Regions from separate parts of the Paenibacillus sp. FSL H8-0332 genome, predicted to be linked through region 2. Evidence: a T-box and tRNA genes for the amino acid it is inferred to sense, from the RefSeq annotation. Region 2 holds a T-box; the other regions hold tRNA genes.
What was found. The T-box of region 2 lies ahead of NST43_RS14970 (alanine--tRNA ligase). A T-box ahead of a tRNA ligase gene usually reads a tRNA of that ligase, here a tRNA-Ala.
Positions count from the first base shown of each region.

Region 1 (9,985 bases), 2.8 Mb from region 2:
CAGGTGCTCTACCAACTGAGCTAATGGCTCATAATTGGCAGGGGATATAGGATTCGAACCTATGATGACGGAGTCAGAGTCCGTTGCCTTACCACTTGGCGAATCCCCTACAATAGATACCTATATAATGCCCACAATCTCCCTGAAATATCAAGAACATTATGGTGGAGGCTGAGGGGTTCGAACCCCCGACCCTCTGCTTGTAAGGCAGATGCTCTCCCAGCTGAGCTAAGCCTCCATATGTATGGTGACTAATTAGGGTGCTGATTAGTAATGGTGACCCGTATGGGATTCGAACCCATGTTACCTCCGTGAAAGGGAGGTGTCTTAACCCCTTGACCAACGGGCCTTAATAAATTTGTGGAGCTCTCAACCGGATTCGAACCGGTGACCTCTTCCTTACCATGGAAGCACTCTACCTGCTGAGCTATGAGAGCATGGCTCCCCGAACAGGACTCGAACCTGTGACAACTCGATTAACAGTCGAGTGCTCTACCAACTGAGCTATCAGGGAATATTGTCCGCTTGGCAACGTCCTACTCTCCCAGGACCCTTCGGTCCAAGTACCATCGGCGCTGGAGGGCTTAACGGTCGTGTTCGGGATGGGTACGTGTGGAACCCCTCCGCTATCGCCACCAAACGGGCATTTACAGCGTAAATGCTTCAGGAATTTGATTCCTGAAAACTGAATCCGAAATGAATCTGCGTGTTAGAAATTTGGATAAGCCCTCGACCGATTAGTATTGGTCAGCTCCATGCATTGCTGCACTTCCACCTCCAACCTATCTACCTCGTCGTCTTCAAGGGGTCTTACATACTGGGAAATCTCATCTTGAGGGGGGCTTCACGCTTAGATGCTTTCAGCGCTTATCCCGTCCGTACGTAGCTACTCAGCCATGCTCCTGGCGGAACAACTGATGCACCAGCGGTACGTCCATCCCGGTCCTCTCGTACTAAGGACAGCTCCTCTCAAATTTCCTGCGCCCACGACAGATAGGGACCGAACTGTCTCACGACGTTCTGAACCCAGCTCGCGTACCGCTTTAATGGGCGAACAGCCCAACCCTTGGGACCTACTTCAGCCCCAGGATGCGATGAGCCGACATCGAGGTGCCAAACCTCCCCGTCGATGTGGACTCTTGGGGGAGATAAGCCTGTTATCCCCAGGGTAGCTTTTATCCGTTGAGCGATGGCCCTTCCATGCGGTACCACCGGATCACTAAGTCCGACTTTCGTCCCTGCTCGACTTGTAGGTCTCGCAGTCAAGCTCCCTTATGCCTTTGCACTCTGCGAATGATTTCCAACCATTCTGAGGGAACCTTTGAACGCCTCCGTTACTCTTTAGGAGGCGACCGCCCCAGTCAAACTGCCCGCCTGACACGGTCCCCGTACCCGATTAGGGCACCAGGTTAGAACCTAGATACGATCAGGGTGGTATCCCAACGGCGCCTCCGCAGAAGCTTGCGCTCCTGCCTCACCGGCTCCCACCTATCCTGTACAGATCGTACCCAAATTCAATATCAAGCTGCAGTAAAGCTCCATGGGGTCTTTCCGTCTTGTCGCGGGTAACCTGCATCTTCACAGGTATTAAAATTTCACCGGATCTCTCGTTGAGACAGCGCCCAAGTCGTTACGCCATTCGTGCGGGTCAGAATTTACCTGACAAGGAATTTCGCTACCTTAGGACCGTTATAGTTACGGCCGCCGTTTACTGGGGCTTCGGTTCACAGCTTCGGGTTACCCCTAACCACTCCCCTTAACCTTCCAGCACCGGGCAGGCGTCAGCCCGTATACTTCGCCTTACGGCTTCGCACAGACCTGTGTTTTTGCTAAACAGTCGCTTGGGCCTTTTCACTGCGGCCCCCTCGGGCTATTCACCCTACCGAGGCACCTCTTCTCCCGAAGTTACGAGGTCATTTTGCCGAGTTCCTTAACGAGAGTTCTTCCGCGCGCCTTAGAATTCTCTTCTCGCCTACCTGTGTCGGTTTGCGGTACGGGCACCTTCTCCTGGCTAGAGGCTTTTCTTGGCAGTGTGAGATCATGACCTTCGCTACTGTAATTTTCGCTCCCCATCACAGCCTGGCCTTAGTAGTGTGCGGATTTGCCTACACACCAGCCTCACTGCTTAGACGGACATATCCATCAGTCCGCGTCACTACCCTCCTGCGTCACCCCATCGCTCATAGCGGATTACGGTGGTACAGTAATTTCAAACTGTTGTCCTTCGACTACGCCTTTCGGCCTCGCCTTAGGTCCCGACTTACCCTGAGCGGACGAGCCTTCCTCAGGAAACCTTGGGCTTTCGGCGGATCAGATTCTCACTGATCTTTTCGTTACTCATACCGGCATTCTCACTTGTATGCTGTCCAGCGCTCCTTACGGTACACCTTCAACCTACATACAACGCTCCCCTACCCCAGATGCAAAGCATCTAGCCATAGCTTCGGTGGTGTGTTTAGCCCCGTTACATTTTCGGCGCAGAGTCACTCGACCAGTGAGCTATTACGCACTCTTTCAATGGTGGCTGCTTCTAAGCCAACATCCTGGTTGTCTGTGCAACTCCACATCCTTTCCCACTTAACACACACTTGGGGACCTTAGCTGATGGTCTGGGCTGTTTCCCTTTTGACAATGGATCTTAGCACTCACTGTCTGACTCCCGGCAAGAAGTACATGGCATTCGGAGTTTGACTGAGCTTGGTAACCCTTGCGGGCCCCGCACCCAATCAGTGCTCTACCTCCACGACTCCATTCACCGAGGCTAGCCCTAAAGCTATTTCGGGGAGAACCAGCTATCTCCGAGTTCGATTGGAATTTCTCCGCTACCCCCACCTCATCCCCGCATTTTTCAACATGCGTGGGTTCGGGCCTCCAGTGCGTGTTACCGCACCTTCACCCTGGACAGGGGTAGATCACACGGTTTCGGGTCTACGTCCACATACTAAATCGCCCTATTCAGACTCGCTTTCGCTGCGGCTCCGGCTTCTCACCTTAACCTTGCATGTTAAACGTAACTCGCCGGTTCATTCTACAAAAGGCACGCCATCACCCATAGAAAGGGCTCTGACTTTTTGTAAGCACACGGTTTCAGGTTCTATTTCACTCCCCTTCCGGGGTGCTTTTCACCTTTCCCTCACGGTACTGTTTCACTATCGGTCGCCAGGTAGTATTTAGCCTTAGCAGATGGTCCTGCTGGATTCATACGGGGTTTCACGTGCCCCGCACTACTCGGGATCCGTCTCGGAGAGAACACAGTTTAGGCTACAGGGCTTTTACCTCTATCGCGGGCCTTTCCAGACCTCTTCGCCTACCATATTCCTTTGTAACTCCATGTGAGACGTCCCACAACCCCAAGAGGCAAGCCCCTTGGTTTAGGCTGTTCCGCGTTCGCTCGCCGCTACTGACGGAATCACTATTGTTTTCTCTTCCTCAGGGTACTTAGATGTTTCAGTTCCCCTGGTCTGCCTCTGCGTATCCTATGTATTCAGATACGAGTAACTGCGAATTACCACAGCTGGGTTTCCCCATTCGGACACCCCCGGATCAAAGCTTGCTTACAGCTCCCCGAGGCAGTTTCGTTGTTCGCCACGTCCTTCGTCGGCTCCTGGTGCCTAGGCATCCTCCGTGTGCTCTTAGTAGCTTAACCAACGCTCCGGTATTTCGCTTGTTCGCACAATCGAAAACCTTCGCTTAGTAGCAACTAATAACTATTTCAACTTGTTTACACAAGTTTCAGCTAAAAGATGTTCTAAAACGCAAATTCATTTCGGTATCCAGTTTTCAAGGATCAAGATGCTGTTATTGTGAAACAATCACGGCTGTGATGTTCGGAATAACAGACAATGTGCATATACTGTTGTAAAGAATAATTGGTGGAGCCAAGCGGGATCGAACCGCTGACCTCCTGCTTGCAAGGCAGGCGCTCTCCCAGCTGAGCTATGGCCCCAAAGTAAGTATTCAATTGAAGTGTTATATGGTGGGCCTTGGTGGACTCGAACCACCGACCTCACCCTTATCAGAGGTGCGCTCTAACCAACTGAGCTAAAAGCCCATATAACAAAACATACAGTAGTGAAGCAATCAATGAATTGATTGTTCGCTTGGCGGCGTCCTACTCTCCCAGGACCCTTCGGTCCAAGTACCATCGGCGCTGGAGGGCTTAACGGTCGTGTTCGGGATGGGTACGTGTGGAACCCCTCCGCTATCGCCACCAAACGCATACGAAAGAGACTTGCTCTTTCAAAACTGAACACGAGTGAGTGTTCGAACCCAAAGGTTCTATTGTGGAAGCTTTAGCTTCCGATTTGAATGTTTCCGTTGCAGGAAACGATTCTCCATAGAAAGGAGGTGATCCAGCCGCACCTTCCGATACGGCTACCTTGTTACGACTTCACCCCAATCATCTACCCCACCTTCGGCGGCTGGCTCCCTTGCGGGTTACCCCACCGACTTCGGGTGTTGTAAACTCTCGTGGTGTGACGGGCGGTGTGTACAAGACCCGGGAACGTATTCACCGCGGCATGCTGATCCGCGATTACTAGCAATTCCGACTTCATGCAGGCGAGTTGCAGCCTGCAATCCGAACTGAGACCGGCTTTGCTGGGATTGGCTCCACCTCGCGGCTTCGCTTCCCGTTGTACCGGCCATTGTAGTACGTGTGTAGCCCAGGTCATAAGGGGCATGATGATTTGACGTCATCCCCACCTTCCTCCGGTTTGTCACCGGCAGTCACTCTAGAGTGCCCAGCTCAACCTGCTGGCAACTAAAGTCAAGGGTTGCGCTCGTTGCGGGACTTAACCCAACATCTCACGACACGAGCTGACGACAACCATGCACCACCTGTCTCAACTTTCCCCGAAGGGCACCTGATGCATCTCTGCTTCGTTAGTTGGATGTCAAGACCTGGTAAGGTTCTTCGCGTTGCTTCGAATTAAACCACATACTCCACTGCTTGTGCGGGTCCCCGTCAATTCCTTTGAGTTTCAGTCTTGCGACCGTACTCCCCAGGCGGAGTGCTTACTGTGTTAACTTCGGCACCAAGGGTATCGAAACCCCTAACACCTAGCACTCATCGTTTACGGCGTGGACTACCAGGGTATCTAATCCTGTTTGCTCCCCACGCTTTCGCGCCTCAGCGTCAGTTACAGCCCAGAAAGTCGCCTTCGCCACTGGTGTTCCTCCACATATCTACGCATTTCACCGCTACACGTGGAATTCCACTTTCCTCTTCTGTACTCAAGTCACCCAGTTTCCAGTGCGACCTCAGGTTGAGCCCAAGGTTTAAACACCAGACTTAAATGACCGCCTGCGCGCGCTTTACGCCCAATAATTCCGGACAACGCTTGCCCCCTACGTATTACCGCGGCTGCTGGCACGTAGTTAGCCGGGGCTTTCTTCTCAGGTACCGTCACTCCGGCAGCAGTTACTCTACCGGACGTTCTTCCCTGGCAACAGAGCTTTACGATCCGAAAACCTTCATCACTCACGCGGCATTGCTCCGTCAGGCTTGCGCCCATTGCGGAAGATTCCCTACTGCTGCCTCCCGTAGGAGTCTGGGCCGTGTCTCAGTCCCAGTGTGGCCGTTCACCCTCTCAGGTCGGCTACGCATCGTCGCCTTGGTGAGCCGTTACCCCACCAACTAGCTAATGCGCCGCAGGCCCATCCCCAAGCAGCAGATTGCTCCGCCTTTCATTCTCTCTTCAGGAGAGGAAAGAAATTATCCGGTATTAGCTACCGTTTCCGGTAGTTATCCCAGTCTTGAGGGCAGGTTGCCTACGTGTTACTCACCCGTCCGCCGCTAAGTTAATCAGGAGCAAGCTCCATCATAACTCCGCTCGACTTGCATGTATTAGGCATGCCGCCAGCGTTCGTCCTGAGCCAGGATCAAACTCTCCAAATTGGTATTTAGAAAGAGCGATTGCTCATTTTGAAACATCTGACGAGAATTGTTACATTCTCTCATTTTGGATCTCGCCGAAGCGATTTCCCACTCACTCGTTGTTCAGTTTTCAAAGATCAATGTCTCATTTTAGCTCTTCACCGCATCTCAGCGGCGACCTTCATAATATATCATAGTGTTTCGTTGTTTGGCAAGCTTTTTTTTGAAAAAGTTATTTTTCATTATTTCTTGCCTGCGTCTTCTCTTTAAACATTCAAAAGGAGCGCGAGATATAATGTATCATGTCGGCTCCCTTTTCGTCAAGCTATTCGATTCATTTTATTTATTCCGGTTATCAGCCCCATCCAAACCTAGTGCTTGAACTGCGAAGAACGTCCACCCCACGCATACTTAGACAGCTCTTTCTGTGGAGCAAAACGCGCATACATACGGAAAACCGTTTTATATCGATTGGCAATCGCATGCCTAATGTTCTGATCTAAACGCTGGTCACTCATATCCAGTAGCATCTCATCCAGCTCTTTGCGCAAAACATAGTCCAGTTCCTTACATTCCTTCTCATTGAATAACATTCCCAACATAAGCCTGGCCTCCTTCATGAAATTCATAGTTATCCAAAATCATCAAACGCTATTTCATCTCACTCAAAAAAGCCATTTGATGTGGGAAGCTCTTATTGAAGTGCTTACACTAAATTAACCGGAGTACTGAATCTATAACCATAATACAGATTCAAATGTTTCGGCTTTACTGTTATGCACAATTCCCCGGGATTTTATGATAAAAGCCAAAATGTAATTGTGCTCTCGATGATTGCTGCAACTAATAACAGAATCACGATCCAGACAGAGGCGGTGAAGGTCTGCCGCATAAAGGCCTGCCAATTCACCGTCTCTGCCCTGCTCCGCTTCATTACTCCCAAAAGTGCAGACAGCACCTTGCTGCCGAACTTCAGCCCAAAGGCGCAGGCAATAATGATGGCCGGAATCTCAATAATGCCATGCGGCAGCAGTCCTTTTACAATCAGCGTGAACAGATCCTGTCCCTGTATTGCGGACAAATGAATCAGATAACCGATAACCGCACCGTTGATTAACAGGAAGAACGCGGGTAAGAGGCCGAATAAGGCACCCAGATAAATGATGACTACGCTTTTGATACTATTGTTCAGAAAAATGAATACGAAAAAGCTCCACTGCGGATTGGACGACTCTCTAAGGTTCCCGCTAATCTTACTGATCCCCTTCAATTGCTCATTCAGCAGCTGCTGCAGACTTCCTGTGCCGATCCATCCCAAGATTCCCCCTGCTATGAACAGTACTGTAGCCAATAGAAGTGCTGTGTGAATTGTCCTTAAATCCTTGATAAATGTATTAAAAGATAACATGCGTACCTCCTGATTTGGACTCAGCCTAATTGCAATTCGTATCGATTGATTCATATCTGAGGTCATAAGCGCCCTGTACGAGCATACATTTAGAACAAACAAGCATTTCGCATGGGAGAGGAGCGCTGACTTTATGAATTCTTTTTATGTATTTAGCGGCAAAAAGATCAAACGGTTCCTGTACATCTTTGCCGCTGCGCTTCTTACCGCCGGCGTTGTCTATGTGGAGAGGGGCAATATCACTGTATTCTCTGAAGCTGCCCCTTCTGCCATTTACAGTGTTCCGACGGAAAAGAAGCAGATTGCCTTAACCTTCGACATTAGCTGGGGAGAGAAAAGGCCCGAGCCGATTCTGAAGGTGCTGGAAGACAAAAAGGTGGATAAAGCGACATTCTTCCTGTCCTCACCTTGGAGCAAAACCCATCCTGAGATTGTTACAAGCATCAAAGACGCCGGGTTCGAAATCGGCAGCCACGGCCACAAGCATGTGAACTACAGTACGCTAAGCAATGATGAAATACGCACACAGATCAGTACGGCCCATACAGTATTGACGGAGTTAACCGGTTCTCAGCCCAACCTGATCAGAATGCCTAACGGTGATTTTGACAAAAGAGTCCTGCAGGTGGCTACCGATCTAGGCTACAAAGTCATTCAATGGGACACGGACTCACTGGACTGGAAGAACATAGGTGTGGATAACATCGTTAACCGTGTAACCAGCAAAGCCCATCCCGGAGATATTGTGCTGCTGCATGCCAGCGACTCCTGCAAACAAACGCATGAAGCCCTGCCTCAGATCATTGATAAGCTGCGCAGCCAGGGGTATGAGTTCGTAACCGTCTCTGAGCTGATCAGCCAAAGCAGTGCAAGCGGCAAGGAAGTCCGCGATTCCGCATGGCTGGATGATGGCCTGGAAGATGCTGCAGGATTGTAGCTCGTTTAGCCCTGCATAACATTTAGCATTAGTGGCGCGGAGAGATCAGCTGAGAGATATCCGGCGTCGGCGTATTCAGCTTCGGGTAGCTCAGGTCAAGCCCCTCCAGGGTTTTGACCACAATCTTGAGCGCCAGATAGTTGCGGTACCAGCGGTGATTTGCAGGAATCCAGTACCACGGGGCCTTATCTATGCTGCTCTCCCGGAAAACATCCTCATACGCTTTTTGATAATCGTCCCAGTATTCGCGTTCCTGCAGATCACTGGCATCGAATTTCCAGTGCTTCGCCGGATCGTCAAGCCGCTCCTTAATCTTCTCCAGCTGCTTCTCCTTGGAGATATGCAGAAAGAGCTTAATGACCGTCGTTCCCTCTTCCGCCAGCATTTCCTCGAACTGGCGGATGTAGCGGAACCGGCGCTTGGCATCTTCTTTACTGAGACTGTCATGCACGCGGGGCACCAGCACATCCTCATAATGCGAACGGTTGAATGCGGCGATATAGCCTTTGGGCGGGGTCTTCATATGGACTCTCCACAGGAAATCGTGTGCTTCCTCCTCCAGTGAGGGCTTCTTGAAGCTGGTTACGATGAACCCCTGCGGATTAATGCCGGAGAATATATGTTTGACGGTTCCGTCCTTTCCGCTTGAATCCATTCCTTGCAGGATGACCAGCAGCGAGTGCTTTTTTTGTGCAAAAAGGATATCCTGCAGCTTGACCAGCCGTTCCTTCAACTTCTCCATTTTGGCTTCGGCTTCTTCTTTGGATTTGAAGTCTCCCCGTTCATCTGGATCGAGGTCCTTCAGGCGTGTTTCACTTGTGTCTTTTATCATATAGCGCTTGATGTTCATATATTCCCTCCTCCACTCTGTTCTTTAAGATTAACCTCTTCATCTTCATTCTAACCGCTCTCTACAGGCAATGCCAAAACCCCGCTCCCTGGTTGTATACAGAGGGGCGGGGTTTTGGCGCGATTGCTATTGTTAGTGTGGGGCCGGCTTCAGTACACGGTGCAGCATCAGAATCTGGAACGCATTACAGGCGACAAGCGGTACAAGAATAAAGATGGTGGCGCTGTCCACCCCGATCCGCAGGACGCCGATAATCTCCACTATAGTAATAGCTGTCATGAAGAAAAAAGTCGGGACCCAGGCCGAAGCGTTCGTACTGCGCATTTTGAACCAGGACACAATAAGTGCGGTTAACAGAATAGCCAGGCCCAGCGTCAAATCCGATCGGACGCTGCGGTCTCCGCTGACAAAGGTGCGCAGGAACATTAGCTCAAGCAGAGCTAGCACAGCCAGCACCAATTGTATGTAACGCCAAGCCTTACGCGGGAACACCCCGATGCCCGTATAGTTGAGAATCAGATAAGCAAAAAATCCGAGCTGGGCGTATACGCTTACAAGCGCTCCGTACCCAAGAAGAATCAGGGCGTAGAGGAAAAAGTCGGCGGTGCTTTTAAATTGAATTCCGCCATTCACTATCTGCAGAGCAAGACCGGCAATCACGGCTCCGCCTGCACCGATCAAAAGCGTGGTCCAGAACAAATAAAACCATTTTCTTAAGCTCAGCGCCTTCACCTCCCCGTGTCAGATTTATTTTACCAAGGTTACCGTCAAAAAACCATTACACTTCAACATAAATGTACCTGCGGGCGGCATACTACAATCATTGATTCTAATAAAGGAGGGCAGCGCCAATGAAATGGAGGGCTCTATGGTCTGGAGGCTTGGCACTCGGCTTGGCGATCACGTTAACCG
Region 1 covers NZ_CP150145.1:6,320,695-6,330,679, forward strand. The annotation lists tRNA gene NST43_RS27380 (tRNA-Lys) at 1-30, opposite strand, end outside; tRNA gene NST43_RS27385 (tRNA-Gln) at 36-109, opposite strand; tRNA gene NST43_RS27390 (tRNA-Val) at 163-238, opposite strand; tRNA gene NST43_RS27395 (tRNA-Glu) at 275-349, opposite strand; tRNA gene NST43_RS27400 (tRNA-Thr) at 362-437, opposite strand; tRNA gene NST43_RS27405 (tRNA-Asn) at 439-514, opposite strand; rRNA gene rrf (5S ribosomal RNA) at 524-640, opposite strand; rRNA gene NST43_RS27415 (23S ribosomal RNA) at 718-3,646, opposite strand; tRNA gene NST43_RS27420 (tRNA-Ala) at 3,871-3,946, opposite strand; tRNA gene NST43_RS27425 (tRNA-Ile) at 3,975-4,051, opposite strand; rRNA gene rrf (5S ribosomal RNA) at 4,099-4,215, opposite strand; rRNA gene NST43_RS27435 (16S ribosomal RNA) at 4,341-5,899, opposite strand; gene NST43_RS27440 (hypothetical protein) at 6,250-6,480, opposite strand; gene NST43_RS27445 (stage II sporulation protein M) at 6,675-7,340, opposite strand; gene pdaB (polysaccharide deacetylase family sporulation protein PdaB) at 7,420-8,223, shown strand; gene NST43_RS27455 (PPK2 family polyphosphate kinase) at 8,252-9,073, opposite strand; gene NST43_RS27460 (KinB-signaling pathway activation protein) at 9,206-9,796, opposite strand; gene gerD (spore germination lipoprotein GerD) at 9,925-9,985, shown strand, end outside.
Region 1: it has a tRNA-Ala gene. The T-box ahead of NST43_RS14970 (alanine--tRNA ligase) is inferred to sense a tRNA for this amino acid. The anticodon was not compared.

Region 2 (9,985 bases):
CGGGAGTATTCTGTTATTCCCGCTGTATTTACAGCAAGTAAGAGGGCTAACTCCTCTTGAGGCTGGATTATATGTGATCCCGCAAGCCCTGTTATCTACTGTCGGGATTAACGTAGGCGGCCGGTTATTTGACCGTTTCGGTGTTCGCCCGGTCGCCATCATAGGCATTCTGTCGCTCTGCGGGTCCTTACTTGCACTGACGCAGATTGATGCCCAGACGAGTTCTCTATATATCATTTGCAGCTTCGCTTTTGCAGGGCTTGGCCAAGGATTAACAATGATGCAGATTAATACACATGTCCTCAGATCAGCTCCGAAGGAATTAATAAGCCGTGTTACCCCCATAACCACTTCAGCACAGCAAATCATGTCCTCCTTCGGTGTTACCATCACGATGGCTTTTCTGGCCAAACAAATGAGGGGACTTCCCGCACAGCATTCACCCGATCAATTAGGTCATGCCTTCGGCTCAACCTTCTGGATTACATTGGGCTTTGCAATATGTGCATTGGTATTATCTTTGTTCTATAACTTTCAAACGAAGGAGATGTCTATACATGACAACAAATAATTCTACAGAACAACGCCGGATCGCCATTATTGGAGGTGGACCCGGGGGGTTAACGCTGGCACTGATTCTGCAACAGCATGGTATTTCCTCGACGATTTACGAACGTGAACATGAGGACCTTAGCCATGAACGTGGAGGCTCCTTAGATATCCATGAAGAGTCCGGGCAGCTCGCTTTGAAGGAAGCCGGATTATATGAAGCTTTTCTGCAGGCAGCACGGTTTGAGGGTGAAGACTTCCGGCTCATGGATAAGACGGGAACCCTATACCTGGATGAAGTGGCCGATGAAGAGAGCTCGGAAGGGCAGAGACGCCCGGAGATTGACCGCGGTGTGCTTTGTAACTTGCTTTTAAATAAATTAGATCCGTCTACCATACAGTATGGCTATAAACTGGAGAAGGTTGTGTCTCTGAGTGAGGGGAAGACGGAGCTTCATTTTGAGAATGGACATCTCACTGTGGCCGATCTTGTAATTGGGGCGGATGGCGCCTTTTCCCGCGTTCGCCCTCTGCTTACGGATACAGATGTGGAATATTCAGGTCTGACTATGCTGGAGCTTAACGTTATTGCAGACAAACACCCGGATTTAGCAGCATTCAATGCACGTGGCAAGATGTTTGCCCTGGATGATCACAAAGGGATTCTGGGCCAGCTTAACGGCAACGGGCGGATCAAAGTATATGCGAGTTTCAAGGCCAGCCGGGACTGGTTAGACGAGATCCGCAACGATAACCCGCAAGAGATGAAAGCAACGCTGCTTGAGCTATTTCACGATTGGAGTGAACCGCTCAAGAACTATATCCGGTATGCGGAAGATGCTGTTCTACCAAGACGGATTTACATGCTGCCTGTCGGCTTTCGCTGGGAACGGAACTCTGGTGTCACGTTGATCGGAGATGCCGCTCATGTCATGTCTCCTTTTGCCGGAGAAGGGGTGAATCTCGCGATGCTGGATGCGCTGGAGCTGGCTCTTGCCATAGTAAGGAACAAGAAGACACCTGTGGCCATTGAAGAATATGAGGAGAAAATGTTCCAGTATGCTTCAGAGAAAGCATATGTATCTAACGAAAATCTCATCCTCAGCTTCTCAGAGAACGCCGCTCCAAAGTTTGCTGAACTCATGAAGTCTTATCAAGACCTGTATGAGCAGCAAGGTTGATGTTATCTTCCGCGATGTATTTACTATTGGCTTCCGGCATGTTATAAGGAAAGTATGATGAAACCTAAACGTGAAATTGTGAGCCGCCGTAACCGGCCAGCCAAAGAACCCCTCAGTCATGAATTAATTGTCAAGACCGCGTATGAGCTGCTGAAGCAGGAAGGAACCTCTGGTATGAGCATGAGGAAGGTAGCCAAGCAATTGGACACTGGACCTTCCTCCCTGTATGTTTACGTTAAAAATCTGCAGGAATTAAGTTCTTATGTGCTTGACCTTGGTCTTGGTGAGTTGAACCTGCCGGAGCTGACAGACGATAACTGGAAGGACCAGTTATTCCAAGCACTGCATGCTTATGCGGAGCTGCTTATCGAGCAGCCCGGATTAGCGGAGCTGTCCCTGCAGACGATTCCTATTGGGAATCATGCCTTTCGTCTGAATGAGTATTTACTTACCGTCCTCCAGAAGGGCGGAATCACCTCTACCGCCGCTGCTTGGGGAACGGACCTATTGCTGCTGTACGTGTCTTCCATTGCTTTGGAGAAGGCTAAGAGAGCAAACGAACTGATGGCAACTGCCCAAAGTTACTATAACGAAGCAGATCCGGTACGTTTTCCGTTGATGAACAGTCTGAAGACTGATTTATTCTCGGGGGATACCGCCTCCAAGGAGAGGTTCTTCTGGGCCATTGAAGTGATACTCCAGGGGATATTGCACAAGCAGTTAGGAGACAATGGTAAGTAACCAAGCGACGAAGATCATGAGAGAGGTGTCCATCGAAATGGAAGCAAATCAACCGACGAAAGTAACCGTACAAGCCGTGATTCAAGCCCCTATCGAGAAGGTATGGCGCTACTGGACCGAGCCGGGGCACATAACGAAGTGGAATCAGGCGTCCGAGGACTGGCATGCGCCGAGAGCCGAGAACAATCTGCGGGCTGGCGGCACCTTTCTGACACGGATGGAAGCGAAGGATGGCAGCATGGGCTTTGATTTTGGCGGCGTATACGATGTCGTGAATCAGCATGAGGTAATCAGCTACACCATTGAAGACGGAAGAAGAGTGGATATTACGTTCGTTGATCAAGGGAATGAGACGAAGATCATTCAAACATTCGATGCGGAAAACGCCAACCCCGTCGAACTCCAGCAAGCAGGCTGGCAGGCGATCATGGACAATTTTAAAGCGTATACCGAACACAACTGACTATCAAAGAAGACGCCGGGGAGGATGCCCGGCGTCTTCTTTTGAAATCTGAGTACGAGCGTACTCTTCGTTAGCTCAACCTTGTGCCGCATCCGGGCTCATATAGTAGTTAATCGCCCACAGATGGCCGTCCAAGTCCACGAAGCCCCAATGATACATGAACTCATGATCTTCAGGTTCAGCGTGCAAATTCCCGCCTAAGGAGAGTGCCGTGTTCACGATTTCATCGACCTTTTCCCGGCTCTCCAAGGCCAAAGCAATCGTCATCTGCGCATACTTGCCCGTATCGACGGATTCTTTCTCCGTAAGTGTATTAAAGAAGGCTTGATGGATCAGCATGACCTGCAGGTTGTCGCCGATTAAGAGGGCTACCGAATTCTCGTTATCAGGATACTCAGGGTTGAGCTCAAATCCGAGTCCGGTGAAGAATGCTTTCGATTGTACTACGTTTTTCACAGGCAGGTTGAGGCTGGTGAATACGGAGGTTAATGCCATGTTCAAAACACCTCTTTGTTCAATATTTTCAAATGTTTCACATGATTATACCACATCAGAACCTCTGGATTATTTTGTTCCAGCCCTCGAATGAACATCCCATATCAAACGTATTTGTGTTCCCTCTTTGGGATTAGAACAGACCTCTATTCGCCCTTGCATGGCCTCGATCAGCCCTTTGGTTACCGCCATGCCAAGGCCTGAGCCGACATCGGGTGCCGCTGTATCTGTGCCACGGTAGTATCGTTCAAACAGCTTCCACACCGTCTCCTGATCCATCCCGCGCCCATTATCGGTAAATTGAACGATGAAATCGCCTGCCTCTTCACCTGACTGCACACTGACAATCAGCTTCGTGTCCGGCGGATTATGCAGCAGGGCGTTAGCTGTCAGATTATCAACGATCCGTTCAAAGGATGGAATGTGTACATGCCCTTGTACCTCAATCTGGGCAGGCTGGAAAGTAATACGGCCCTCGCCATAAGCCGGGTTACGTTCAGCGCGATGTACCAAATCCTGAAGCAGAGCATTGATATCCGTTAGCTCAATAGGGGGCTTGTATCCGCCACTACGCAGACGGTATGTCATGGCCAGGTCGTTTACCAGCCTGTCCATGTACATGGACTTGTCCAGCATAATGCCCGCGAATTCGCGGACTTCTTCTGAAGTCCACTGGTATTTCTCTGCTTCCAGCATGTGTGCATAGCCCTGGATGGAGGACAAAGGTGTCTTTAGATCATGGGTGATTCCAGCAATCCATTCCTCACGCAAAGAGTCGGTCTGTCTGCGGAGTTCTTTATCCTGTCTCAAAGTATCGGATAACGTCTGGATGGAATGTAACACTTCCGTATATACCCGATAGTTTCGCCGCCATTTCCCGTTCTTCTTCTGGCTAAGCGGCCTGCCGCGGGGGCCGGCTGGCTCCTCATATTGTCCGCGTTCAAGCCGCTGCAGCCATTGGAGCATATGAAGCATGGGATAACCGAACAGGTTGGCATACCAGACAGCAAGCAGGATAAGCAAGCTGATAATACATACCAGAAGTGCAATCAGGGCAGGACCCAAAATAAACCCGAAGGGATTCTCATTGCTACCCGCCGGATTACTTCCAAGAGGAACACTCAGCATCCAGGTAGAATGATTCTGCTCATCATAGCTGGTCACTGTAGTCACTCCATACCGGGCAGGATAACGTGTACGGAGAATGAGATCCTGGATGCTGTAGCTGTCCGGGATACCTGTTGCGGGCTTGTTGAAAGAAGTAATCACGCGTCCCTGTTCATCCAAAATTTGAAGATAGGCATCCGCCGTGCGAATAATGTCCTGCTGCCCGGGTGCCAGTTCAAGCTTGTTATCGGCATAATGCCCTCCGTTATATGCTTGCTCCAGCATGCTTACAGCCTGGTTATTCTCTCCATACAGCAGGGTGAAATTGATCCCTTTACGTTCCCGGATAAGCAGATATAACTGGTAGGGAAAGGGCTTTTGTCCTTGCCAATAGGATATGAGCTCTCCAGGTTTATAGTGATTCGGCACATCGGGAGGGGTATGAAAAGCATCCAGCACACGGCCTTGCTCATCGAGAATCTGAAGCCAGCCTTTGTTCTCCTCGATTCGCTTCAGCAGCCCGGGATCATACTTAACACTGCCGTCCGGCAATATCTCGGCTGTACTGATTAGCTGGTCGAGCCCGACAGTGGCAAAATCTTCAACAAGGCTGGCCTCATTCAGCTGCTGAATGACCCAGAAAGCTATACTTCCGCCGATGAGCAGGATCAGAATCACCGTACCCGCAAGCAGGCCAATGAACCGCGTCATCAATCTGCGACGTACACTCATCGCCCATGCCCCAGGTCGGACTGAATGAGCTTATAGCCCAATCCGCGAACGTTCACCAATAGTTCAGGGTTGGAGGGATCAGCCTCAATACGCTCACGAATCCGGTGAATATGAACCATGACGGTGTTGTCATCCCGAAGAGCCTCCGATCCCCAGACCCGCTCATACAATTCAGACTTGGTGAAGATACGATTGGGATGTTTGCAAAAGAATAGCAGCAACTGGTATACCAGCGCAGGGCAGTTCACGAGTTGACCTTCTACTCTGAGTTCACAGGCTGGCTCCATGACCTGAAAGCGTCCATAATCATAGATACCTTCCTGCGGCAGTTTTTCTGCTTCCGTCTGTCTGGGCAAATATCGTCTCAGCAGGGATTTGATCCGTGCGACTACTTCCAGCGGGTTAAAGGGTTTAACGACATAATCGTCTCCTCCAACCGCGAAGCCGGTCAGCTTGTCATAATCGGTTGTTTTCGCAGTCAGAAAGAGAATAGGGGCGTCTGTAATTTGACGCAGAAATGGGCAGATTTCCAGCCCGCTTCGGCCTGGGAGCATCACGTCCAGCACGATGCAGTGATAGGTTTTCTTTTTACATGCAGCAATCGCGTCTTCACCGGTAGTGACCGTATCAATATCCAGGAATTGTTCTTTGAGCAATACCGTTCGGAGCATATGCAGAATCGCCTGTTCATCATCAACAAGCAAAATTGAAACTTCATCCATGACGAAATAGAGCCTCCCAGCTTTTTATATAAGTATCATACCATTCTGAAACGCTGTGTTGCGTGCCGGCAACCTTAACGGATGCTTAATTTTGGCGATGTAGCACGCCTCAAAGTTATGATAGACGTAAGAGTAGGTTAGACGGTAGATAAGATTGATGTCGTACACTGGACTGGAAAGATATCGTTCTAACAAAGGAGTACAGGGAAATGACTAGAGTATATTCGAAAAGCTGGAAGCTGCTTGCCGCAGCACTTGGCATGTGTGTGATGTTATCTGCGTGCGGCACCTCGGAAGCATCTGAACCACAAGAACAATTACCGGTAGAACAGACAGCCAAGGAGGACGTAATGATTACACCTGACAATTTCATGGATACCTTAATGAAGGGATCGAAGGAAGACATCTACAAGCAGATGAGTCCGGAACTACAGGGAATCATATCGCTGGACGAATTCAAGACGTCTGTCGATAGCTTTATGGAAGGCGTTACTTCATGGAACAAGGTTACGGAAGTTAAGCTGAACCATCTGGTTGATCGTTCGTGGAAGGATCAGACGGGGACTAAGGGGCTTCAAGCCTCTTTTGCCGAAGATCACCAGATTGAGGGGCTGCTTATTCAGCCGCTTGAGACACATGAAGCAACGGACAAGGCATTGACCAAGACAGAATTCAAGTTTCCGTTGAAGGGCGAATGGTATGTGTTCTGGGGAGGAAACGATGTCTTGTCCAACTATCATTATGCTCATGAAACACAGCGTTACGCACTCGACATTATTCGCACTCAGGATGATGCAAGCTATCAAGGCAAAGGAACGGACAATGAGAACTATTATGCTTTTGGTGAGCCACTCTATGCAGCAGCAGAGGGAAGGGTAGTTGAAGTCAAAAATGACATCCCGGATAACACTCCGGGCGTGATGAACGCTGAAGAACCGGCAGGGAATGTTGTGGTCATTGATCATGGAAACGGGGAGCACAGCATTACAGCACATCTCAAGAAAGGCAGTGTAGCCGTCAAAAAAGGGGATAACGTCCAGCAGGGAGATCTCATCGGACATCTTGGTAATTCAGGGAACTCTAGTGAAGCACACTTGCATTTTCAAGTATCGGACGGGCCCGATCTATTCACTTCCCGTTCGATTCAGATCCGCTGGGCCGATCAGAGTCAGATCCTGACACGGGGGAATTCTTTTCAGGGACTGACCAATTGACGAAGCAAGCAGATTGTGCTAGCATTGCTTTAACTTAAAACGAAAAGGCTATGATGAGAAATAGTAACTATTAAGGATCTCACAGAGAGAAGATGGTTGGTGCGAATCTTCATTGATCTAATAGTGAAGCAGTCTCGGAGCTGTGGACCGAACAGAGGAATCTTAGTAGGCTTCAACGGAGTTCCACCGTTATTCAGGAAACAGTATCGGAGAAATCCCGTAATTGATAGAGCGCAGAGCAATCTGAAGTTAGGTGGTAACACGGACATAATCGTTCGCCCTAAGTTGACAAGAAACATGTCAGCTTAGGGCTTTTTTGTTTTATTTAGCATAAATAATATTTGATGGAGGGACCCAGCATGGTGAGAATGACACCAGATGATTTAAGGAGATCATATATTAATTTTATGAAAGGAATAGGGGCTAGCCAAGTACCTTCTTCTAGCTTGTTACCGGAAAATGATCCCTCGACGTTGTTTACAGGAAGCGGAATGCAGCCAATGGTTCCCTATTTATTGGGGGAAAAGCATCCGGCAGGCAATGAGATCGCTAATATTCAGAAGTGCTTGAGGACAGTGGATATCGATGAAGTAGGGGATACGTCGCATCTGACATTTTTTGAAATGATCGGCCGGTGGGAGTTCAAAGCCAATGAACATAACTATAAGCAAAAGCAAATCGATGCCATTTGGCATTGGCATATCATCGAATTAGGGATGGATCCGGGCAGGCTGTATATCAGTGCTTTCGCAGGAAGTGACGAATTAAATATACCGAAAGATGCGGAAGCGATTCAACTCTGGTCAGCAAAATTCAAATCCGTTGGGATAGACCCCATCATTGAAGATGATCCCTGGCAATATGGGGCATCTAGAGGCGGGAAAATATTCTTATACGATGAAAAAGAAAACTGGTGGAGCCGGGCCGGAAGTCCACTCCATATGCCTGTTGGTGAACCTGGTGGACCTGATAGTGAAATGTTTTATGATCTTGAACCGGGCGGTGATTCACTGGACCATCCTGCTTCTGAAAGCAACAGATTCCTGGAAATTGGGAACAACGTATTTATGTGTTACACAAAAGGAGAGACAGGATTCGTAAAAATGCAAAATCCCAATCTTGATTATGGAGGCGGATTAGAAAGGGTTGCAACAGCCCTTAATGGTGATAAGGATATCTTTAATACGGCTTTCTTCCTTAATCCCAAGAAAAAGTTGATGGAGCTAAGCGGTCAATCCTATACTGACGATTTAAAGTCGTTTAGAATCATACTGGATCATGTAAGAGCGGCTACTTTTCTCATTAATGACGGTGCAGCGCCAGCAAATAGTGATGCAGGGTATATAACAAGAAGGCTATTAAGAAGGGCGATTCGTGCAGGTAAAAAAATAGGGATACAAGGAAGCTTTGTGGGTCTGTTGTCTGAAGTTTATATTGATGAAGCAACCGCTTATGAAGATTTAATCGGCAATAAAGAGAAAGTTATCGAAATCGTAAATAAGGAAGAAAATCTTTTCTATAGAACGTTACAGCAAGGAGAAGTTGAAATCCAAAAACACCTTAAGAATAAGGGTAAAGTTACAGGTGCAGATGCCTTTTATTTTTACGAAACCTATGGGTTTCCCTTGGAGTTGACGGAAGAGTTTCTTTTAGAAAGTGGATATAGCATGGAGGACAAGGCGTCTTATATAGAGGCGGCAAAGAAACATACTGAAATGAGCAGAACTGCTTCTGCAGGTAAATTTAAAGGTGGATTAGCTGAACATTCAGCAGAAACAACCGCACTGCACACGGTATCTCATTTATTACTTGCTGGTTTAAGGGAAGTTCTAGGTGATCATGTTCACCAACAAGGAAGTAATATTACTTCCGAACGATTACGGTTTGACTTCAACCATGATGAAAAACTTACGCCCGAGCAAATAGCTAAGGTGGAGAAGTATGTCAATGATGCGATTTCATCAAAAGCAGTTACTTATATTTCAGAGCTGCCTAAACTTGAAGCGAAAGAAAGTAATGTGGAAGGGAACTTTTGGGATAAATATCCGGATATCGTAAAGGTGTATACCCTCCAAGATCACGAAGGAAAAGTATGGAGCCGGGAAGTATGTGGAGGACCTCATGTAGCAGATACCACAACCTTAGGAAGGTTCAGTATTCAAAAAGAACAATCTTCTGCTGCTGGAGTTAGAAGGATTAAGGGAGTCATTGTCGCTGGAGAATAACATAGTCCCCATAAATGCCCGCGCCCAGCGCGGGTTTTTCAGTTTTAAGGGACCCTTACTGGAAAATATGGAATTATCTTCATCTTTAACTTGATTAGCATTATTCTATCTGTTATATATGTAATATAACAGATAAAGAAGGAGGGTTATTCGTGTTCATAGAGCTTGATCTGCAATCGGAAACCCCCATTTACACTCAACTGGTTGACCAAATCGTTGAGGGGATCGCCTCTGGCAAGCTGAAGCCAGGCGATCCGCTTCCGTCGATCCGAAGCCTGGCGGAGGACCTCGGGATCAATCTCCATACCGTCAATAAAGCCTACAATTTGCTCAAGCAGGAAGGCTTACTTCAAGTGAACCGGAAGACGGGCGTTATTGTTCAGCCGGGCGGGATGCCCGGTGTGACAGAGGTGTTCGCGGAGAAGCTCCGGCGGCAGCTGCGGTCTCTTGCTGCTGCAGCTGCCGTACGAGGCATGGCGGAAGAGATATTCGCACAGGAGAGCAGATCGGTGTACCAGGATATAATCAGAATTCGCGGAGGGGAACAACATTGACA
Region 2 covers NZ_CP150145.1:3,483,889-3,493,873, forward strand. The annotation lists gene NST43_RS14930 (MDR family MFS transporter) at 1-571, shown strand, start outside; gene NST43_RS14935 (NAD(P)/FAD-dependent oxidoreductase) at 558-1,730, shown strand; gene NST43_RS14940 (helix-turn-helix domain-containing protein) at 1,785-2,471, shown strand; gene NST43_RS14945 (SRPBCC family protein) at 2,509-2,934, shown strand; gene NST43_RS14950 (VOC family protein) at 3,010-3,429, opposite strand; gene NST43_RS14955 (HAMP domain-containing sensor histidine kinase) at 3,499-5,268, opposite strand; gene NST43_RS14960 (response regulator transcription factor) at 5,265-5,990, opposite strand; gene NST43_RS14965 (M23 family metallopeptidase) at 6,200-7,204, shown strand; T-box leader at 7,246-7,490, shown strand; gene NST43_RS14970 (alanine--tRNA ligase) at 7,564-9,429, shown strand; gene NST43_RS14975 (GntR family transcriptional regulator) at 9,582-9,983, shown strand; gene NST43_RS14980 (DUF5808 domain-containing protein) at 9,980-9,985, shown strand, end outside.

Region 3 (9,985 bases), 3.7 Mb from region 2:
GTACAGGGAACATGGAGCTCCATCTGGACCGCAAGCTGGCAGAACGCCGGATCTTCCCGGCTATCGATATCCGCCGTTCGGGTACGCGCCGTGAAGAAGTATTGCTTAGCAAGGAAGAGCTGGATACAATCTGGTCGATCCGTAAAAATATGAATGAATCCTATGACTTCGTAGAAGGATTCCTGAAGAAGCTGCGCGACACCAAGACGAACGCCGAATTCCTGGCCTCCTTTGATGTGGCCGGAGGCAAGGATTCCTCTTCAGCAAGCGGTACCGCCAGCAAGGGCGGAACCTCGAACAGCGGATCGTCCGCCCGCCGCACCACGCGGCCCAAGGCCCCTTCTGTGCCGACTACCTGAGAATAGATAACAAGAGGAGAATAACATGTATTTGGTATATGCCGATGAACAAGGAAACGTATATGATCATCCCGAGCTGTATGCCCTGGCCCGCAGTGGCGATATGATCGTTGAGATACTGGAGGAAGAGCTGGTTCCGCTGCCTGAGGGGGCCACGCTGGTCGGGCTTCCGAGCACGCGGGCGATTGGGATGAATCCGGAGACCGGTGAGATGCTGCCGCTGCCGGCAGGTTCGCAGGCTGTCGGAGCCTTGCTGCCGCAGGGATACACCCGTCTGTGCCTGCCCGGTTACGTCAAGACAGACAAGACCTACAAGCTTCCGCTCTTCGGATATTCCGCTGTTGTGTGGAAGGACGGCGGATTCTATGTGGCGGCTGATCTTACGGATGATCCGGAGCAGTGGAACCCGCTTAACTGCGACCGGGATGATGTGAAGACCGGCGTGGGGGATCTGACTGCCAAGTACCCGGAGAACCGTCTGTATGATCACTTGTCTAACTGTGCGCTGGAATATGAATGCTTAACCTCGTCCAATACCTTTTTGGGCCGCTGGGAAGGCGCCGTTCCGGTCTCCTATTCCTGTAACGCCGGTTGCTTCGGCTGCATCTCTGAACAGCCCGATGACAGCGGGTTTGTGTCCCCGCAGACGCGGATGAACTTCCGTCCCACAGCGAATGAGGTTTCACAAGTAATGCTGGAGCACCTGAAGACGCCGGAATCCATTGTCAGCTTTGGACAGGGCTGTGAAGGCGAACCGTCTACCCAGGCGAAGCTGATTATTGAATCCATCCGTGAAGTGCGCTCCGTTACCGATATGGGCTACATCAATATCAACACCAATGCTGGATTAAGCGATCATATCCGCGGTATTGTGGATGCAGGACTTGATCTGATGCGGGTCAGTACGATCAGTGCATTGGATGACCATTATAATGCCTATTACAAACCTCGCGGGTATACGCTGGCTAATGTAGAGAAGTCGCTGAAGTATGCTGCTTCACAAGGCGTATACACCTCCATTAACTATTTGATCTTCCCTGGGGTTACAGACCGGGAGGAAGAGATTGAAGCAATGGTGGAATTCGTCAGACGTACAGATCTTAAGCTTATTCAGATGCGCAATCTGAATATTGACCCGGAGAGCTATCTGGAGCTTATTCCCCCGGCCCGGGGTGAGATCCTTGGCATGAAGACCATGCTGGAGATCTTCCGTGAGGAGCTCCCGGAGGTTGTCATCGGCTCCTTCACCCATGTTCCTCCGGCGGAGCTGGCCCGTGCCAAGCAGCGCAGAGTACAGCTCTAGGCCCCCGGATGTAAGTGCGGCCAGCCTATTGCAGAGCTTGGGCTTCACGTGCTAGAATGTAGCTTGCGTTTATCATATAACTCTAGGTCCGCATGAGGCTTAGGGCGTGAGAGGTGAGATTTCATATGCAAACAGCCATTCAACCCAAGTACAATCTAACGAAGGTAACCTGCGCTTGCGGTAACACTTTTGATGCCGGCTCAACAGTACAGGAGCTTCGCGTCGAAATTTGCTCAAGTTGTCACCCGTTCTTCACCGGCAAGCAGAAGTTCCTGGATGCCGGCGGCCGTGTGGACAGATTCAAGAAGAAATACGGCATATAATATGTATAGTTGATTTTTGCCTGTCCGTAAGCTATACTTATCTTCGCCGTGCTAGACGGGGAGGTAGCGGTGCCCTGTAACTCGCAATCCGCTGTAGCGAGGTTGAATTCCTGTTAGAGGTGCTGTCGATGTGAGGCCTTGGTTCCTATGGGCTGTGTTGACGGCTTGGTCCTCCGCAATGAGTGCTTGTGAACCTGGTCAGGTCCGGAAGGAAGCAGCCATAAGTGAGTTTACTCTTGTGCCGGAGGGTGGCCTAGCCCGAGCAGTTTTGTAGGGTTACCGCTTGGATCGCAGCCATCAATAACAGGTGCACGGTTTATATACGGTGATAATAGCGTCTTTGCTACAAGCAAAGATGCTTTTTGTTTTTCTAGGTAAGTTTGGCAATAAGATAATATTTCCCGCGATGACTAATATCCTTCCTTATCGGATGGTAAAGCTGCATCTACTTGGTCAAAGAGTTGGGAATATAGTATAATAAGTTAGCGACAAATGCCGGAAAGCGGCAGCCTGAGAGAGGGTAATGCATAGTGGAACATATCGCACTGTACCGTGCCTGGCGGCCGCAGTCGTTTCAAGATATGGTAGGGCAGCAGCATATTATCCAGACGCTGCAGAATGCGATCCGCGAACAGAGGGTTTCGCATGCCTATCTGTTCAGCGGACCGCGGGGGACCGGTAAGACGAGTGCAGCCAAGGTATTGGCCAAAGCAGTCAATTGCGAGCGGGGCCAAGGTCCTGAACCCTGCAATGAGTGTCCGTCCTGTCTGCGGATTACCGCAGGCAACATCATGGATGTCCAGGAGATTGATGCGGCATCCAACCGGGGCGTTGAAGAGATTCGCGATCTGCGGGATAAGGTGAAATATGCACCTACCGAAGTACGCCGTAAAGTGTATATTATTGATGAAGTGCATATGCTGACAACAGAGGCATTCAATGCCCTGTTGAAGACGCTCGAAGAGCCTCCGCAGCATGTGATGTTTATACTGGCGACCACCGAGCCGCATAAGCTGCCAGCTACAATTATCTCGCGTTGCCAGCGGTTTGATTTCCGCCGGGTCTCGCTGGAGGAACAGACGGGCCGCCTGACCGAGATTTGCCAGAAGGAAGGCATTACAGCAGATGCAGATGCTCTCCAGTATATTGCCCGCCTGTCTGACGGGGGGATGCGGGATGCGCTTAGCATTCTGGATCAGATCTCTTCCTTCACAGACGGGAATGTAACCTATCAGCAGGTGCTGGGGATGACCGGGGGAATTCCCTCCGAACAATTCGCGCGTCTGGCTAATGCCATTCTTGAGAGTGACATGGGACAGCTGCTGGAGCTTGTGGAGCAGATGATGCATGAGGGTAAGAGCGCAGATAAATGCCTGGAGAATCTTCTGTATTATTTCCGTGATTTACTGATGATCAAGATGGTGCCTGGAGCAGACCAGCTAACGGACCGCGTGCTGAATCCGGCCGATTTCCGCGACATGGCTGAGGCTTTTACCCGTGACCGGTTATTCCTGATTGTGGAGACGCTGAGCCGCTATCTGGGAGAGATGAAGTATGCGACCCATCCGCAGACTATATTCGAGGTAGCGCTGATGAAGCTGTGCAGCGGTCCGCAGGATGCTGCTGCTTCACCTGCAGGTGTTCTGGCAGTGAATGCAGCCGCGCCTGCAGCCGCGAATGGTTCTCCGCAGGTACAGTCTGGTGAGCTGGACCAGCTCAGACGGCAGATTGCCGCGCTGGAGAAGAAGCTGGAGCAGGCTATTCAAGCCGGTGGTGTTGCCAGCGGCGGGCGTGAGCAACCGCCTCCGAGAACAGCCGCTCCGAGTGCTCCGCGCGTATCCTCGGCCTCTAAGCTCCCGCCGCAGCTGGATAAGTATATTGCGGGTAAGGACAGTCCTGATTTTAGCGCGGTATATAAGCAGTGGAGTCTTGTTCTTCAGGGTGTGAAGGAAGAGAAGGTCACGGTACACGCGTGGTTTGTGGACGGTGAGCCGGTGGCGGTAATGGAAGATGCAGTGCTGGTTGCCTTTAAGAATACCATTCACCGGGACACGACAGAGAAGCCTGCGAACCGGCAGGTCATCGAGAATGTAATGGCTGCCAAGCTGGGTAAGCCGTACCGGCTGGTAACTATGATGATGCGCGACTGGAATGAAGCAGCGACGAAATCTGCGTCCTCGGCCAGTACAGAGGAGCTGCGTCTGGAGCATGAGCACGAGAGCGGCGAAGGCAAGTCCGAACCATGGATTGATGAGGCGATCCAGCTCTTTGGAGAAGACCTTGTTGTCATAAAAGAATAAGGATTCAGCTATCAGCGCAGAGATGCGCATCCCAAAGGAGAGATGATGTATGAATAATATGAACCAAATGATGAAGCAGGTTAAAAAAATGCAGGAGCAGATGCTCAAAGCCCAGGAAGAGCTAGGCGGCAAGACTATTGAGGGTTCTTCCGGCGGCGGCGTGGTTACCGTTCAGGTGAACGGCCACAAGAAATTGCTGTCCATTCAGATCAAACCGGAGGTTGTTGATCCGGAGGATATCGAGATGCTGCAGGATCTGGTGATCACTGCTGTTAATGATGCTCTTACCCAGGCTGAAGATTTGGCTAATAACGATATGGGTAAATTCACCGGCGGAATGAAGATCCCTGGTTTATTCTAGGCTTACTCCACTCCCGACCAAAGGAGAACCATTACTTTGTATTATCCAGAACCGCTAGCCAAGCTGATAGAAGCTTTTACACGTTTGCCCGGTATTGGTCCGAAGACAGCCGCCCGGCTGGCCTTTCATGTGCTGAATATGAAGGAGGACGAGGTGATTGATTTCGCCAAAGCCTTGGTCAGCGTCAAGCGTAATCTTCATTATTGCTCGGTCTGCTGCAACATTACGGATACCGACCCGTGCCGGATCTGCCAGGACAAAACCCGCGATGCTTCGGTAATCTGTGTGGTTCAGGACTCGAAGGATCTGGTAGCTATCGAACGAACCAAGGAATTTGACGGCTATTATCATGTGCTTCAGGGTGCAATCTCACCCATGGAAGGCCTAGGACCGGATGATATTCGGCTGAAGGAGCTGCTGACCAGACTTAGCGATGAACGGGTGAAGGAGCTGATCATGGCTACCAATCCCAACATCGAGGGGGAGGCCACTGCCATGTATATCTCCCGTCTTGTCCGTCCGTTCGAGATCAAGATCACCAGGATAGCCCATGGCTTGCCTGTAGGCGGCGATCTTGAGTATGCGGATGAGGTAACCCTGTCGAAGGCGCTGGAAGGCCGTCGTGAGCTGTTCTGAGTGATGTGCAGTAGTGTTATGAGTATAGGGAGCCCGCGGGCTCCCTTTTTATTTTCCCTAAGAGTCGTTGCTATTCTGCTAAAAGTTATGCTAATCCCCGTCTCCGAGTTCTAAGTTTGTCCCTATTCCGATATGTATGAGATTAACGGGTGTGAATCACCGGTTGCATCTGCAGTTATTCATATATCTTAGGAGGGATTGCAATGGGATGGTGGAATACCAAATGGCTGAGCGGGAATATCGACAAGGAGAAGGTAGCGGAGACTGAAGAGGAATGGGGCACGGTGTACCAGGAGGTTTGCAAAGCGCAATCTGAATGGGAGAGAGCGTATTTGATGTTTGATGAGGCACGGGGCCAGGATCAGATTGACTATGCGATCTATATTCTGGAGGCGGCTGAACGTAAATATCAGATACATCTAAAGGATGCCAAGAGGCTCGGGCTTAACCGGAGCCAGTTACAAGTATGAGCACACATAACTTGCGAGGGGGAATTCGATGCTAAGAACTGTTGCTTTGAGTGTACTGATTATATCGGGGGCGCTGCTGATCCTAACGGTATTTAGGAAAAGGCTGGGCTGGTCATGGCTGAGCGTATTTGGAACCCATCTTATATTGGCGGCGCTTGGCATTTATATTGTTAACTTCTCAGGGGTTCTAACGGATCTGCACATACCGCTTAACCCAACAACCATAGGTGCTGTAACCATTCTTGGGCTGCCGGGAGTAGTAATGTTACTGGGTTTAAAATTAACTTTGTTTTAGTGGTTGACGAAGACTCCTGATTCATGATACATTAAGTCTCGGCCCTTTGGACAGGTGATCCTCGGATTACTTGCTGGAAGCTAAAGCGAAAAAAGAAAATAAAAAAACGCTTGACTGAAACGAGGGTGCTGTGATATATTATAAAGGTCGCTGCTGAGACAAACATCAACGACTAAAGATGAGACATTGATCTTTGAAAACTGAACAACGAGTGAGTGGGAAATCGCTTCGGTGAGATCCAAAATGAGAATGAAAATTCTCGTCAGATGTTTCAAAATGAGCAATCGCTCTTTCTAAATACCAATTTGGAGAGTTTGATCCTGGCTCAGGACGAACGCTGGCGGCATGCCTAATACATGCAAGTCGAGCGGAGTTATGATGGAGCTTGCTCCTGAATAACTTAGCGGCGGACGGGTGAGTAACACGTAGGCAACCTGCCCTCAAGACTGGGATAACTACCGGAAACGGTAGCTAATACCGGATAATTTCTTTCCTCTCCTGAAGAGAGAATGAAAGGCGGAGCAATCTGCTACTTGGGGATGGGCCTGCGGCGCATTAGCTAGTTGGTGAGGTAACGGCTCACCAAGGCGACGATGCGTAGCCGACCTGAGAGGGTGAACGGCCACACTGGGACTGAGACACGGCCCAGACTCCTACGGGAGGCAGCAGTAGGGAATCTTCCGCAATGGGCGCAAGCCTGACGGAGCAATGCCGCGTGAGTGATGAAGGTTTTCGGATCGTAAAGCTCTGTTGCCAGGGAAGAACGTCCGGTAGAGTAACTGCTATCGGAGTGACGGTACCTGAGAAGAAAGCCCCGGCTAACTACGTGCCAGCAGCCGCGGTAATACGTAGGGGGCAAGCGTTGTCCGGAATTATTGGGCGTAAAGCGCGCGCAGGCGGTCATTTAAGTCTGGTGTTTAAACCTTGGGCTCAACCTGAGGTCGCACTGGAAACTGGGTGACTTGAGTACAGAAGAGGAAAGTGGAATTCCACGTGTAGCGGTGAAATGCGTAGATATGTGGAGGAACACCAGTGGCGAAGGCGACTTTCTGGGCTGTAACTGACGCTGAGGCGCGAAAGCGTGGGGAGCAAACAGGATTAGATACCCTGGTAGTCCACGCCGTAAACGATGAGTGCTAGGTGTTAGGGGTTTCGATACCCTTGGTGCCGAAGTTAACACAGTAAGCACTCCGCCTGGGGAGTACGGTCGCAAGACTGAAACTCAAAGGAATTGACGGGGACCCGCACAAGCAGTGGAGTATGTGGTTTAATTCGAAGCAACGCGAAGAACCTTACCAGGTCTTGACATCCAACTAACGAAGCAGAGATGCATCAGGTGCCCTTCGGGGAAAGTTGAGACAGGTGGTGCATGGTTGTCGTCAGCTCGTGTCGTGAGATGTTGGGTTAAGTCCCGCAACGAGCGCAACCCTTGACTTTAGTTGCCAGCAGGTTAAGCTGGGCACTCTAGAGTGACTGCCGGTGACAAACCGGAGGAAGGTGGGGATGACGTCAAATCATCATGCCCCTTATGACCTGGGCTACACACGTACTACAATGGCCGGTACAACGGGAAGCGAAGCCGCGAGGTGGAGCCAATCCCAGCAAAGCCGGTCTCAGTTCGGATTGCAGGCTGCAACTCGCCTGCATGAAGTCGGAATTGCTAGTAATCGCGGATCAGCATGCCGCGGTGAATACGTTCCCGGGTCTTGTACACACCGCCCGTCACACCACGAGAGTTTACAACACCCGAAGTCGGTGGGGTAACCCGCAAGGGAGCCAGCCGCCGAAGGTGGGGTAGATGATTGGGGTGAAGTCGTAACAAGGTAGCCGTATCGGAAGGTGCGGCTGGATCACCTCCTTTCTATGGAGAATCGTTTCCTGCAACGGAAACATTCAAATCGGAAGCTAAAGCTTCCACAATAGAACCTTCGGGTTCGAACACTCACTCGTGTTCAGTTTTGAAAGAGCAAGTCTCTTTCGTATGCGTTTGGTGGCGATAGCGGAGGGGTTCCACACGTACCCATCCCGAACACGACCGTTAAGCCCTCCAGCGCCGATGGTACTTGGACCGAAGGGTCCTGGGAGAGTAGGACGCCGCCAAGCGAACAATCAATTCATTGATTGCTTCACTACTGTATGTTTTGTTATATGGGCTTTTAGCTCAGTTGGTTAGAGCGCACCTCTGATAAGGGTGAGGTCGGTGGTTCGAGTCCACCAAGGCCCACCATATAACAAATTTGAATTGAATACCTATTTGGGGCCATAGCTCAGCTGGGAGAGCGCCTGCCTTGCAAGCAGGAGGTCAGCGGTTCGATCCCGCTTGGCTCCACCAATTATTCTTTATAACAGTATATGCACATTGTCTGTTATTCCGAACATCACAGCCGTGATTGTTTCACAATAACAGCAACTTGATCCTTGAAAACTGGATACCGAAATGAATTTGCGTTTTAGAACATTCCTTTAAGCTGAACTTGTGTAAACAAGTTTCAATATTTTAGTGATGCTAAGCGAAGGTTTTCGATTGTGCAAACAAGCGAAACGCCGGAGCATTGGTTAAGCTACTAAGAGCACACGGAGGATGCCTAGGCGCCAGGAGCCGACGAAGGACGTGGCGAACAACGAAACTGCCTCGGGGAGCTGTAAGCAAGCTTTGATCCGGGGGTGTCCGAATGGGGAAACCCAGCTGTGGTAATTCGCAGTTACTCGTATCTGAATACATAGGATACGCAGAGGCAGACCAGGGGAACTGAAACATCTAAGTACCCTGAGGAAGAGAAAACAATAGTGATTCCGTCAGTAGCGGCGAGCGAACGCGGAACAGCCTAAACCAAGGGGCTTGCCTCTTGGGGTTGTGGGACGTCTCATATGGAGTTACAAAGGAAGATGGTAGGCGAAGAGGTCTGGAAAGGCCCGCGATAGAGGTAAAAGCCCTGTAGCCTAAACTGTGTTCTCTCCGAGACGGATCCCGAGTAGTGCGGGGCACGTGAAACCCCGTATGAATCCAGCAGGACCATCTGCTAAGGCTAAATACTACCTGGCGACCGATAGTGAAACAGTACCGTGAGGGAAAGGTGAAAAGCACCCCGGAAGGGGAGTGAAATAGAACCTGAAACCGTGTGCTTACAAAAAGTCAGAGTCCTCTTTATGGATGATGGCGTGCCTTTTGTAGAATGAACCGGCGAGTTACGTTTAACATGCAAGGTTAAGGTGAGAAGCCGGAGCCGCAGCGAAAGCGAGTCTGAATAGGGCGATTGAGTATGTGGACGTAGACCCGAAACCGTGTGATCTACCCCTGTCCAGGGTGAAGGTGCGGTAACACGCACTGGAGGCCCGAACCCACGCATGTTGAAAAATGCGGGGATGAGGTGGGGGTAGCGGAGAAATTCCAATCGAACTCGGAGATAGCTGGTTCTCCCCGAAATAGCTTTAGGGCTAGCCTCGGTGAATGGAGTCGTGGAGGTAGAGCACTGATTGGGTGCGGGGCCCGCAAGGGTTACCAAGCTCAGTCAAACTCCGAATGCCATGTACTTCTTGCCGGGAGTCAGACAGTGAGTGCTAAGATCCATTGTCAAAAGGGAAACAGCCCAGACCATCAGCTAAGGTCCCCAAGTGTGTGTTAAGTGGGAAAGGATGTGGAGTTGCACAGACAACCAGGATGTTGGCTTAGAAGCAGCCACCATTGAAAGAGTGCGTAATAGCTCACTGGTCGAGTGACTCTGCGCCGAAAATGTAACGGGGCTAAACACACCACCGAAGCTATGGCTAGATGCTTTGCATCTGGGGTAGGGGAGCGTTGTATGTAGGTTGAAGGTGTACCGTAAGGAGCGCTGGACAGCATACAAGTGAGAATGCCGGTATGAGTAACGAAAAGATCAGTGAGAATCTGATCCGCCGAAAGCCCAAGGTTTCCTGAGGAAGGCTCGTCCGCTCAGGGT
Region 3 covers NZ_CP150145.1:7,299,493-7,309,477, forward strand. The annotation lists gene rho (transcription termination factor Rho) at 1-359, shown strand, start outside; gene NST43_RS31980 (radical SAM protein) at 385-1,662, shown strand; gene rpmE (50S ribosomal protein L31) at 1,788-1,985, shown strand; RNA gene ffs (signal recognition particle sRNA large type) at 2,032-2,300, shown strand; gene dnaX (DNA polymerase III subunit gamma/tau) at 2,516-4,285, shown strand; gene NST43_RS32000 (YbaB/EbfC family nucleoid-associated protein) at 4,335-4,646, shown strand; gene recR (recombination mediator RecR) at 4,683-5,282, shown strand; gene NST43_RS32010 (hypothetical protein) at 5,486-5,752, shown strand; gene NST43_RS32015 (pro-sigmaK processing inhibitor BofA family protein) at 5,781-6,047, shown strand; rRNA gene NST43_RS32020 (16S ribosomal RNA) at 6,350-7,908, shown strand; rRNA gene rrf (5S ribosomal RNA) at 8,034-8,150, shown strand; tRNA gene NST43_RS32030 (tRNA-Ile) at 8,198-8,274, shown strand; tRNA gene NST43_RS32035 (tRNA-Ala) at 8,304-8,379, shown strand; rRNA gene NST43_RS32040 (23S ribosomal RNA) at 8,602-9,985, shown strand, end outside.
Region 3: it has a tRNA-Ala gene. The T-box ahead of NST43_RS14970 (alanine--tRNA ligase) is inferred to sense a tRNA for this amino acid. The anticodon was not compared.